DNA from 4 places in the Bacillus sp. Marseille-P3661 genome. Region 4 is predicted to be linked to each of the others. Evidence: predicted binding sites of a transcription regulator. Region 4 holds the regulator's gene; each other region holds the start of a gene.

Region 1 (3,218 bases), on a different contig from region 4:
ATTGCACGAATCATACTTGGAATATATGCAAGAGCTAACAGTGGATAACCAAATACTGAAACAATGATAATAACGCTTAAATGAAAACCCCATGAAATCCAGCGAAAAGCTGGATTTTTCTTTTCTCTAATTAATGTTTTCACAAAAAATGCACTGCCCATAAAGAATAATAGTGAGCAAACCCAAATTAATATTGCATGCTCTGAAATAATACCTTGTCCAACATAATAACTGGCAACACCACCTATTCCAAATGCCGCAATCGCACTAAAATCATTAAGTAATGCCCTTTCCTGATTTCGTTTCGCATAATAAATATTAATCAGGAAGAACGGTGCCATAGCTAGTCCAAAATAAATAAGCTGTGGTACATAAATAACCGGGATAATTAATGATGCTATTGCAATCCCACCATAAATCCCTGTCCATTTTAGATGTAACTTTTTTTGCTTGCCTTTAAAGAGCATAATAAAAGGATAAGTAGCTAAATAAAGCATTAACCATCCAATAAATAATGATATGTGTAACCAGCTTGGCCCGCCAATCACCATTCCTAGTACAAAAGGTAAAATTAACATGGCCCATGCCCCATGCTGTTTAGGTAACAATAATTTCATCAACCTCACCTCTTGCTATATATTTTATCATTTAGAAATACATATCCAAATTTCTACAAGTACCAATATTTCGTCAGTCCTTAGATTGTCATTTAGACCCACTTATCATATTTCTAGTTTCCTGGCTTCACACTCCTCAAAGCACTTCAGCTGAAGTAAATTTTTCTAACCGATAAAAAGTCGGCAGTTTACCTTCTGCCGACTATATAATAACTAATTATGATAGAAAGCATTTTGAAATTTAGGAGCTAGACCTAAAATTATTCCTGCTAGGCTGTTTAAACTTGTTCTTGTTTCTTCCTTAACGCTTTAGGTATATATACACAGAATGGTTCACTTTCTAGATAATCACCTGTCATTGCATACGCTCTAGACCTTGAACCGCCGCATACATGTCTAAATTCACATACGCCGCACTTTCCTTTGTACATATCCGGGTTACGTAAAGACTTGAAAATGGGTGATTGACGATAAATTTCAGCTATTGGAGTTTCTCTAATATTTCCAGCCTTTACTGGTAATAATCCACTTGGATAGACATCCCCAATATGTGAAATAAATACAAATCCATTTCCATCATTTACACCTTTTGGTGCACGACCTAGTCCATCAATTGTACCTGTTGAACCATGCATTAATGCATCTTCATAATTAATACCGTCGTTATCTGTAAGATTTTCTCTCATCTTGTTCTGAATAACCACTCTTCGATAATGTTGAGCTGCAGTTGTTTTAATATCAAATTTAACTCGTTTGCTCAATTTATACAACCACGTGAAAACTTGTTCATGTTGTACTGGCGAAATCATGTCTGATTCTTGGCCACGTCCCGTTGGTACTAAGAAAAATACACTCCATAATACACAATCTAATTCTTCGATCAGCTTTGCCATTTCATCTAATACATCAATATTATAACGAGAGATGACAGTATTAATTTGAATCGGGATTTCCAGTTCATGTAAATATTTGATAGCTTTCATTGTGAGATCAAATGAGCCGTTCGTACCTCTAAAATGATCATGTATCTCGGCTGTTGGTCCATCTAGACTAAAGGCCCAACGCGCAAGACCAACTTCCTTCGCTTTTTCTATTGCTTCTTTTGTCACATTGGGTGTTGCACTTGGTGTCATGGATACACGAACACCTTTTTTTATCGCATAATCAGCAATATCGTATACATCCTCACGCATCAGTGGATCTCCACCGGTAAATACTAACATTGGATTATTCATTTCATATATATCATCTATTAGTTTTTTTCCTTCTTCAAACGATAACTCGCGAGGATCGCGTTTATATTGCGCCTCAGCGCGACAGTGTAGACATTTTAGCTGACAAGCTCTTGTTAACTCCCATATAACAATAAATGGATCTTTATGATAATCACGACTAAACACGTGAATCCACTCCTTCTCTGTAAAACTATGAATACATTTTACAGTTAACAACAAGCTAATTATGTGACATATATCACATATCATGGAGTGTTCACAAAGTTGTACCTTAATTAATAGATCAAAGTTAACATATGAAAATACAAATATAGTAAGAAATATATAACTCAAATTTAATAAATGTTGTATTATCAGTTATTATGTTTTTTTGTTTTTTCAACCTGTATGAGATTTGATACAATATAATTAAATACATTCAAATATATAAACATATATAGTACGGAAATAACGATATATAAAAGGGTGGAATAAAATGTCATCAATTTCAATTACAAAGCTGCTCCATAGTTTTACAATTTTTAAAGAATTAACCGATGATGAGTTACAACCCATTATTGATATCTCCCAAACAAGAACTTTTGAACCAAGGACACATGTTTTTATGCAGGGGGATCCACTTGATCGTGTATTTTTCATTCATAGTGGGAAAGTTAAAATCTACAAAACGGATTTTAACGGCAAGGAACAAATTGTTTCTGTATTAAAAGACGGTGATATGTTTCCACATGTTGGCTTTTTCCGTAAAGGTGAATTTCCGGCACATGCAGAAGTATTAGAACCATCTAGTATAGTTGTCATACCAATTGCTAATTTCGAACAAATTCTTGTTAAATATCCAGAGGTAAGTATTAAATTATTCAGAGTTATGGGAGAAAAAATAATCGATCTCCAAGAACGCCTTGAAGAACAAATATTATCTAATACTTATGAACAAATCATAAAACTACTTCTACGTTTAAGTCATGACCACGGAGTTCCGATTAATGGTGATGAAAAAAAATTATTAATTACTACTCCCTTTACAAATCGGGAATTAGCTAATATGATTGGAAGTTCACGAGAAACAGTCAGTAGAACTTTAAATCAACTTAAAAAGAAAGAACTGCTCAATACAAATTCAGAAGGTCTATATATTATAGAAATCGAAAAATTAAAAGATCAATTATTTTAGCTAAAGTCAACCATTGGTTGGCTTTTTTTTATGAAATACCCTTCCATAATATTCAAGTACCCTTCATTTCGAACATTTTGTTTAATTCGTGATTTATATCACTTAATTATCAAATGAAAATGGTTATCATAAGAGCATAAGTTAATCTTTAGCTGTCGGAGGTGACACCATGAATGGACTAGCGGGTCTTTC
Region 2 (3,218 bases), on a different contig from region 4:
TAAGCAAAGTAATTTGATTTCCTTCAACCTTTATAAATCCACCTTCTGAGATTGAAAGCACAGTCGTTAATGAAGCCGGAATTAGAATACCTGTCATTCCATATAAAAACATATATAGTTTACTTTCCTTTGCACCATATGTTGCAAATGCGTAATATGAACCTCTTAGTGCTAGTAAAATGATAGAAATACTTCCTGGTATAAGTAAGGCAGAGCCATAATAATAAGCTGTCTTTGGAAAAAAACCAACAATACCTACAAAAAAGAATACCAAGAACACGTTTGTTACTTCCCAAACAGGAGATAAATAGCGCTGGATCACGCGATGGATTATATGTTTCTTTCCGGCCCAATCACTGTACGTACTATAAAATCCTGCACCAAAATCAATTGATCCAACGATCAAATATCCGAATAAAAAAATCCCCAGTACTGTAATTCCGATTATTTCTAAATCCATTAATCCTCCCCCCCTATAGCCCTTTTTCTAATAACTCTTTTTCAGCAGGATTGTTTTTAAACATTCTTCGCAGAACAACAACACTTCCAACTCCTAAGATGATGTAAAGAATGATGAAAACAACCAGCATTGTGTCAACATGCGGAGAGGTTGTGGATCCTTCCACAGTTTTCATATAACCTCTTAAAACCCAGGGCTGTCTTCCTACTTCAGCAAATATCCAACCCAATTCAATTGCAATTAACGCCAACGGCCCACTTATCGTTGTAAAAAATAATAATAAGCGATTATACGCCCAACTTTTTCTAAATCGTTTCAATACAACATAAAGCATTGATATAGTTGTTAAGAGCACACCGATACAAACCATTAAGTCAAATAAATAGTGAATATACAACGGTGGAATTTCATCTTCGGCAAATTCATTAAGACCAATAACTTCACCCGTTGTTGTGCCATGAGCAAGTATACTTAGCGCATATGGAATCGTAAGCCCCTTCTCCACTTCGTTGTTTTCATTTAATACTCCAAATAGCACTAAAGGCGCTTCGCCTTCTGTTTCAAAATGCCACTCAGCTGCAGCAAGTTTTTCTGGCTGGTATTCGGCTAAGAACTTACCTGAAAGATCTCCCACAATCATTGTAGCGAGCGAAAATATAAACCCTGCAACTAAGGTTAAATGTAGAGCCTTTTTATAATAAACATGTTTCTTACCTTTAAATAATTGATAAGCTGCAATTGTGGCAAGAACAAACGCTGATGTCATATATGCCGACGTTAATACATGGGCAACCTTTGTGGGTGTGGCTGGATTAAACATTGCTAAAAGCGGTTGAATTCCTGTGATCACCCCATTCTGGATATCAAAGCCTTGAGGGGTGTTCATAAAAGCATTTACCATTGTAATAAATACGGCCGACATTGACGCACCTAATACAACTGGAATGATAAATAAGAAATGATGTATTGGCTTTTTAAACCGGTCCCATGTATAAATATATATACCGAGGAAAATTGCTTCAAAAAAGAACGCAAATGTTTCTAGGAATAATGGTAAACCAATCACCTGTCCCGCAACTTCCATAAACCTTGGCCAAAGTAAACTTAATTGAATTCCGATAGCTGTTCCGGTTACAACTCCTACAGCCACAGTAATAACAAACCCTCTCATCCAGCGACGAGCCAGCAGTAGATAATGCTGATCATTGTTTTTGATTCCAATCCAATGAGCTAGGGCAATCATTAAAGGTACGCCGACCCCAATGGTCGCATAAATAATATGGAAAGCTAATGTCAGTGCAGTTAACAGCCTGCTATACAAGGTTGCATCGTATTCAAGCATTTGTAATACCTCCAGTACTTATACTTTTAGCGAAAAAGACGACCAATTAGGGATAAAGACATTATCAATCCTACTGCCAAACAAACGATTAACAACCATTTCTCTTGTTTTTTTCCAGTGTTCATCCACTCTCACCCCGAATATTAGTTTGTGATTTTCTTCACATTACAATTATTATAATCGAGGTTTACACTATACAAATAGTGCAAATGTGACTAATTTATGACGATTTTCTATAAGGGGATCTTGATGAATAAGAGGGCAAGCGCCCTGCCCCGACAGGTCATTTGTATTTAATAATTTCCTAATCTAAAAAAAGCCCTATTGAATGATCAATGGGCTTGTTAGTAAATTTGTTAAATCTATATACAGAATTAAGTTAGCCTAGTTCGGTAACCATAAATAACATTGTAATTAAGCCAAAAATAAAGGCATACGTAGAAAAACGTTCATTACCGTCACCATGACTCTCTGGTATTAACTCCTTATATATAATAAATAACATTGCTCCAGCTGCAAAACTTAGTCCATATGGTACTAGTCCATCAACTTTGGCAGATAGCAAATATCCGATTATTGCCATAAAAATCTCAATAACGCCTGTCAATGTTGCAATTATTAATGCTTTCCACTTCGTTACATTTTGATTTACCAAGAACAGTGCGACTAAAAAACCTTCTGGTATATTTTGAAAGCCTATAGCAAATGCAATTAACGAACCCAATTCACCATTTCCCGACGCATAACTAACTCCGACTGATAGACCTTCTGGTATATTGTGAAGTGTAATAGCTGATATAATTAATGTTGTTTTTCTGTCAATTTCTAGATCAAATCGTGTATGCTTTAAATCAATATGTGGAATATTGCCTTCAAGAAAATTAAGGACGATTGTTCCAAATATTAAGCCAACCATTACTACAAATAAATTCGAGGTCTCCAGCGCTTCTGGTATTAAACTAAAAGTAGAAGCCGCAGTCATAATACCAGCCGTATAAGCTAATAGCATGTCTCTCCACTTATGAGTAACACCCTTTAAAAAAATAATGGGCACAGCACCAAGACCCGTTGAGAAAGCAGAAATGGCACTTCCTAAAATAGCATCTAACATATTTGCTCCTCCATCACAATAAAAAAACTTGTCGTGATTCCATTAAAAAGAATAATAAACATTATTATAGCAGTAAATTCAACAGAAGGCTCATTAAACTAATCAAATAAAAAAAGTAAGATCACGAATTTTATATAAAAAAATAGAGTGAGTTTCCCCACTCTTTATATAGTAATAAATTAAATTGTAGACGAAGAAGAAGATCCCTTTTCGACAGTTTCTTTTTCTTTTGAAAAAAACCAACCAATTAACGCAATTAATATGAGTACAACATAAAACGTTACTTTCCATTCCTTTGATTCTGC
Region 3 (3,218 bases), on a different contig from region 4:
ACAACAGGAATTACTCTCATTTGACGAAATAGATCGACTAACAAGAGCATTTGCGCAATTAGGTGTTGAAAAGATCCGTTTAACAGGTGGAGAACCCCTTCTTCGCAAGGACTTACCAACATTAATCGAAAGGTTAAATTCAATAGAGGGTATAAATGATATTGCGTTAACGACAAACGGAGTGCATCTTCCGAAACATGCTGTTGCCTTGAAAAAAGCGGGATTAAATCGTGTGAATATAAGTCTTGACGCGCTTAACGATAAGCTGTTTGGAAGTATAAATGGTCGAAATGTTCAAGTGAAAGCCGTTTTAAAAGGGATTGAGGCCGCCCAGGATGCTGGTTTGTTTATTAAAATTAATATGGTTGTAAAAAAAGGTATGAATGATGATCAAATCTTGCCTATGGCACGCTTTTTTAAAGAGAAAAACATTACTTTGAGATTCATTGAATTTATGGATGTAGGAAATACCAATGGTTGGAATTTAGAACAAGTAGTTTCAAAAAAGGACATAGTAGAAAAGATAGCTGCAGAAATCCCAGTTGAACCTATTGATCCAAATTACTTTGGTGAGGTTGCTAGTAGATACCGCTATCTTGATTCTGACGCAGAGTTTGGAGTTATTTCATCTGTTACAGATTCCTTCTGTTCTTCTTGTACAAGAGCAAGGCTTTCTGCTGATGGTAAATTATATACATGTTTATTTGCAGAAAAAGGATTTGATCTTCGAAAACTTATCAGAGACGGAGTTACAGATGAACTGCTATTAAAATCAGTTAGTCATCAATGGACATATAGGAAGGATCGTTATTCTGATGAACGTAAAGAACATACGGTAAATAACTCAAAAAGAAAAAGTAAAATTGAAATGTCATATATTGGTGGTTAATATTAGGTTTATTTTGTACTTCATATACCTGATATTTTCGTAAAAGAAACCATTTATATTGAATTGAATTTCAACATATTGTCACTATTATTGTGAAAAATATCACTGTTAAAATTAGAAGTTTTTGATAAAATGGCGTTGCATCATAGAAACTGTTATCAAGTACGTTCGGGAGGATGAAACAATGTTAACAAATATTGGTATTCCAGGGTTGATCCTCATTTTACTATTAGCACTTATTGTTTTTGGACCAAAAAAACTACCTGAAATCGGGAAGGCTACTGGTCAAACCTTAAGAGAGTTTAAAAATTCTGCACGCGAATTAACTAAGGATGATTCAGTAGATGAAAAAGATAAAATTATTGAAAATAAAAGCTAATAAGGTCTTTAATAATCTTTAGACCTCCGTAGCTACCAAAGACCTCAAAAAACACAAGGAACTCCTTGTGTTTTTTTTTATGTCTATTTTTTCATTTTATTAAAAAAGGAAAGTGATCTTAGTCACAAAAGTGTCATTATATAACGGTTTAATATGTGACATTTATCACACTTCTTAAAGAGTTGCTTGGAATATACTCTCAATTAAAGATCGATCTTTTAAACACTGTTTACAACAAGAATTTGAATACTACATAGATCTAAGTTTTCAAAAACTTGTGTGGATTTTAATATCTAAGGGAGCGGGGAGTGGTATGAAAGGACTAAGCCTACTCAGGGTATTAATTGGTGGTTTCGCTGCCTATGAGTTACTTAACATGATGAAACCTGGCAGCAAATCTGCTTTACGTCCCCCAGGAGCTGTAGATGAAGACGAGTTTCTTGCACTATGCGTCCGCTGTGGAAAATGTAATCTAGCATGTCCTTACGATAGTATCAAAATGGGGAAAGAAGATTTTGGTCTTGGATTAGGTACCCCTTATATTGATGCTAGAGATATACCTTGCATGCTTTGTGCTGACTTTCCATGCGTAGCTGTTTGTCCAACTGAGGCTTTATCTGGAATTGAAAAAAAAGAAGATGTCAAAATGGGGATTGCTGTTATAAATGAGAAAACGTGTATTGCATATCAGGGTATGCGTTGCGAAGTTTGTTATCGAGTATGTCCACTTATTGATGAAGCGATTATGATTAAATACCATTTAAGGCCAGGTGACAATACTCATGCTATATTTGCACCGGTAATAAATCCGGAAAAATGCGTAGGATGTGGAATCTGTGTGCAACGTTGCGTAATGGACAACCCTCTGCCTATAAAGATAAAGCCTCGTGAGGTTCAGGAACTATTTTAGAGTTTGATGTTGTTTTTTCATAAATTTTAATCCGATAGGATAAAGGGAGGATTAGCAATGAATTTAACAAGACGAAGTTTGCTAAAAGCAACAGCCATTTCTGCAGCGCTTGCTGCCGCTGGATGTTCTTCTAAAAAATCCAATGCACCGGCACCAGAAGAAGAAATAGCAGTACAACAGGTAGAGAGTATTGAACCGGAAGAATGGAAAAGTACAGTATGTCGTTTTTGTGGTACAGGGTGTGGAGTTCTTGTTGGAACGAAAAATGGGAAAGTTGTTGCTGCTAAAGGCGATCCAGATAACCGGTCAAGTCGTGGGTTAAATTGTATTAAAGGTTACTATGTTGCTAAAATCCTATTTGGAAAAGACCGTCTAACAAAACCGTTAATTCGTGAAGATAATAGTAAAAAAGGAACGATGGAAGGATTTCGCGAAGCTTCATGGGAGGAAGCTCTAGAAATAGTATCGAAAAAGCTGAAAGAAAACTGGGAAAAGGATCCAAAGTCCATTGCATTCTGGGGTTCAGGACAACAAACAATAATGGATGGCTATGTTTCTGTTAAGTTTTGGAAAGCAGGTCTGTTGAATAATAATATTGATCCAAATGCGCGTTTATGTATGGCCAGTGCAGTTGTAGGTTTTATGACTACATTCCAATCTGACGAACCAATGGGATCCTATAAAGATTTAGACTTAGCAGATGTATTTGTTACTTGGGGAGCAAATATGGGAGAGATGCATCCAGTTTTATACTCTCGCTTAACAGCGCGTAAATTAAGCGGAACAAATGTTAAGCATTACGATTTAACAACACGTGAATCACGGACAAGTGAAACTGCTGACAAGTTAATGGTGTTTAAACCTCAAAGTGACTTGGCGATTGCGAATGCAATTATCAATTATTTAATCCAAAATGAAAAATATGATAAAAAGTTCGTTGAAACACATTGTCAATTTAAGGCTGGTACCGAGAACTTAGGACACTCATTAAAAGATGACTATGATGTAACAGAACCCGGTGCATCTTCTGGTAAAGCCTG
Region 4 (3,218 bases):
TATTTTAATTTAGCAACACAGTCCACTCATTCATTATTAACGAAAACACCAAAAATAAATCATCATTTTCTACCTTATCCCATAAGTATGTTAAAATACGAAGGTAAAACAAAATGCGTAAGCGCTGAAACTGGATTCACCCAAAACACTAGAGTACCAATTAAAGTTATACTTTATCTTAAAAAGGAGATATTATATTGAAAACTAGATATTTATTAACGATACTTACATATATTCTCGTTCAATTTTCCGGCTATCTATTTGGTTTTAAATTGTTATTATCCATGGGAATGTCTAACGATTCTGCTCTAGCTATTTGGACTGTTATAAGCTTTACTGTTGGTTTAATAATAGTTATGATTCTATTAGTACCTGATATTAAACAACGGCATGATTCAAGAGAGCGCGTTTCCCGCCTAGTTGCTGCGCAATGGGCTATTGGCGGAGTCTTTTTAGCTTTTTTCGCGCAGTATGTGGCAGCTATTATTGAAACGTATGTCTTTGGAATCGAAGTTGGCTCTGAAAATACAGACATGTTAGTTGAAATTGCAAAAGCCACTCCAATTTTTATTATCGTTACTTCTATTGTCGGACCAATATTTGAAGAAATTATCTTCCGCCAAATTATTTTTGGTAGTCTTTATAAAAAATTCAATTTCTGGTTGGCGGCAATTTTTAGCTCAATCATTTTCGCTGTAGTGCACATGGACTTTGCTCATTTACTGGTATATACAGCTATGGGTTTCGTATTCTCTTATCTATATGTTAAGACAAAGAGAATTCTTGTCCCAATTGTTGCCCACGTTTCTATGAATACCTTCGTTGTTGTTATACGATTCGTATTCGCAGATGATCTCGAAAAACTACAGCAACAATATGACCAAATGCAAAGTTTCATTTCCTTACTAAATTTGTAAAAATTATCAAAAAATGTTCACTTTAATATAATTCGTCAATAGTTAATTATAATCCTTTTTATTTGTGCTTTTATTATTGGAGGTTTTTAAATGAAGACTACACCTTATACAATGGGACTAATCTATGCAGCTATGGGAGGATTATTTACCTTTCTAGCAGTTGAAAGCGTGGAGGAAACTATTTGGAACTTGACCACGGTCTTATTAATGCTCGTAGCTACCTTTGATTTCTCAGCTGCTATCCGGTTCTTCACCGTAAAAAGTAGATTACAGTCAAAAAAATAAAAATAACAAAACACCTGGCATGTTCACTAGTACCAGGTGTTTTAATTTATAAAAGCACTTTATCTAACCTTTATTCTTCCTCTTCTTCTTCATCATGTGATAATGGATAATGTTTTAAAAAATATATTAATGATTGCAGTTCGATCGCCAAATCAATATGGTGTATTCTTACTTCCTCCGGTACATTGATTCTTGCAGGAGTAAAGTTTAAAATACCCTTAATTCCAGAGTTAACGAGACGGTCTGTGATTTGTTGAGCAGCCGAAGCCGGAACAGTCAGGATAGCCACTTCAAACTCATTCTTAATTTTACTTTCTAAATCATCTAAATGAAAAACAGGCACTCCGCCTACTTCAGAACCTACTTTACTTCGATTTATATCAAACGCCATCTCAATGCTCGAATTATTGTTTTTTGTAAAATTATAATGTAAAAATGCTGTACCTAAATTACCAACACCGATTAAACAAACCTTAACAATTTCATCTTGATCAAGCGTTTGTCTAAAAAAAGATAATAAGTAGTTAACATTATAACCATAGCCCTTTTTACCCAGTGCACCAAAATATGAAAAATCCCGACGAATTGTAGCGGAATCCACCTTTACGGCATCGCTTAGTTCTTTTGATGAAACCCGCTGTTTTCCCGAGGCATGTAAGTTTTTTATAAAACGATAATACAAAGGTAAACGTTTTGCAGTAGCCTGAGGAATTTTGTTCTGATTTTGGTCGATATTCATATCATCCCTCCCACAGTTTTAGTTTCTCACTTAATCTATATTTTTTCTCTATGAAAATTACCGCTCTTTCCACCGGTTTTTTCTAATAAGTAAGTCGCCCCAATGATCATACCTTTATCAACTGCTTTACACATATCATATACGGTAAGTGCAGTCGCCGAAGCAGCAGTTAATGCCTCCATTTCGACACCCGTACTGCCTTTTGTTTTTACTGTTACTTCTATGTTCAATATGTAATCAGGTGCTTTTTCTTCCCATGAAAAAGAAATGTCAACACCCTTTAACATTAATGGATGACACATAGGAATCCAATCTGATGTATTCTTAGCAGCCATAATACCCGCAACTTGCGCAACTGCCAAAACATCGCCTTTTTTCATTTTATTTTCAATAATACTTGTATAGATCTCTTCGTTGACTTGAATGCTGGAATGCGCAATAGCCATACGGACGGTTTCATTTTTATCAGTAATATCTACCATTTTTGCTCTACCTTGCTCGTTGAAATGTGTAAAAGACATATTGATTGTCATCCCCTTATATGTGACTATACACTATTTTGAATGTTCTGTCGTTTATAAAATAAAGAAATTTCCAAGTGGTGATTTGTTGCCCGCTTCAGGCATTTTACGATAAACTAAAGGTTAATGCGATGAAGAGGTGAACGGACATGATTTTACTCCAAGTAAATCAAATAACGAAATATTATGGTGCTGATCCTATTTTATCTAATATCAAATTAGAAGTACAAGCAAAAGATAGAATTGCTCTTGTTGGAAGAAATGGAGCCGGAAAGTCTACTTTGCTTAAAATAATAGCAGGCCAATTATCATATGATTCAGGTGAATTGATTAAGCCGAAAGATTTAACAATTGGGTACCTTGCGCAGGATACAGGCCTCGAATCTAGTTTATCAATATGGGAAGAGATGATGACTGTATTCCAGCATTTAAAACAAAAAGAAACAAAGCTTAGAGAATTAGAAATGCAAATGGGTGACCCCGCTTATTTAAATGATACAGCTAAGTATGAAAAAGTATTAAAAGAATATGACGAATTACAAATTGCTTTTAAAGATGAAGGCGGTTATCAATATGAAGCAGATATTCGCACCGTATTACATGGATTAAATTTTACTAGCTTTAATTATAACACACCTATACAATCTTTAAGCGGTGGCCAGAAAACGAGATTGGCTTTAGGTAAACTTCTGCTCACTAAGCCAGATCTATTAATTTTGGATGAACCTACTAACCACTTAGATATTGAAACCATGA

Evidence for each region. Region 4 encodes Rex, which represses fermentation and respiration genes when NADH is low (regulators of the CRP and FNR family bind a similar motif). Its sites were predicted from a motif close to TTGTGAAATATTTCACAA; they were not measured.
Region 1: C1724_RS13960 (TIGR04053 family radical SAM/SPASM domain-containing protein) is a predicted target of Rex. The motif match lies at 2,079-2,096, and genes of this name have one in related genera.
Region 2: C1724_RS13005 (cytochrome ubiquinol oxidase subunit I) is a predicted target of Rex. The motif match lies at 1,951-1,968, and genes of this name have one in related genera.
Region 3: C1724_RS04990 (4Fe-4S dicluster domain-containing protein) is a predicted target of Rex. The motif match lies at 1,422-1,439, and genes of this name have one in related genera.

Annotation. Positions count from the first base shown of each region.
Region 1 is NZ_LT965954.1:610,642-613,859, forward strand. It holds gene C1724_RS13955 (YwiC-like family protein) at 1-617, opposite strand, end outside; gene C1724_RS13960 (TIGR04053 family radical SAM/SPASM domain-containing protein) at 896-2,017, opposite strand; gene C1724_RS13965 (Crp/Fnr family transcriptional regulator) at 2,328-3,026, shown strand; gene C1724_RS13970 (hypothetical protein) at 3,196-3,218, shown strand, end outside.
Region 2 is NZ_LT965954.1:405,324-408,541, forward strand. It holds gene C1724_RS13000 (cytochrome d ubiquinol oxidase subunit II) at 1-460, opposite strand, end outside; gene C1724_RS13005 (cytochrome ubiquinol oxidase subunit I) at 474-1,802, opposite strand; gene C1724_RS13010 (ZIP family metal transporter) at 2,182-2,913, opposite strand; gene C1724_RS13015 (TerC family protein) at 3,093-3,218, opposite strand, start outside.
Region 3 is NZ_LT965953.1:1,065,524-1,068,741, forward strand. It holds gene moaA (GTP 3',8-cyclase MoaA) at 1-889, shown strand, start outside; gene tatA (twin-arginine translocase TatA/TatE family subunit) at 1,074-1,268, shown strand; gene C1724_RS04990 (4Fe-4S dicluster domain-containing protein) at 1,582-2,178, shown strand; gene napA (nitrate reductase catalytic subunit NapA) at 2,236-3,218, shown strand, end outside.
Region 4 is NZ_LT965959.1:137,170-140,387, reverse strand. It holds gene C1724_RS24675 (CPBP family intramembrane glutamic endopeptidase) at 198-917, shown strand; gene C1724_RS24670 (YdiK family protein) at 1,008-1,202, shown strand; gene C1724_RS24665 (redox-sensing transcriptional repressor Rex) at 1,273-1,941, opposite strand; gene moaC (cyclic pyranopterin monophosphate synthase MoaC) at 1,977-2,462, opposite strand; gene C1724_RS24655 (ABC-F family ATP-binding cassette domain-containing protein) at 2,612-3,218, shown strand, end outside.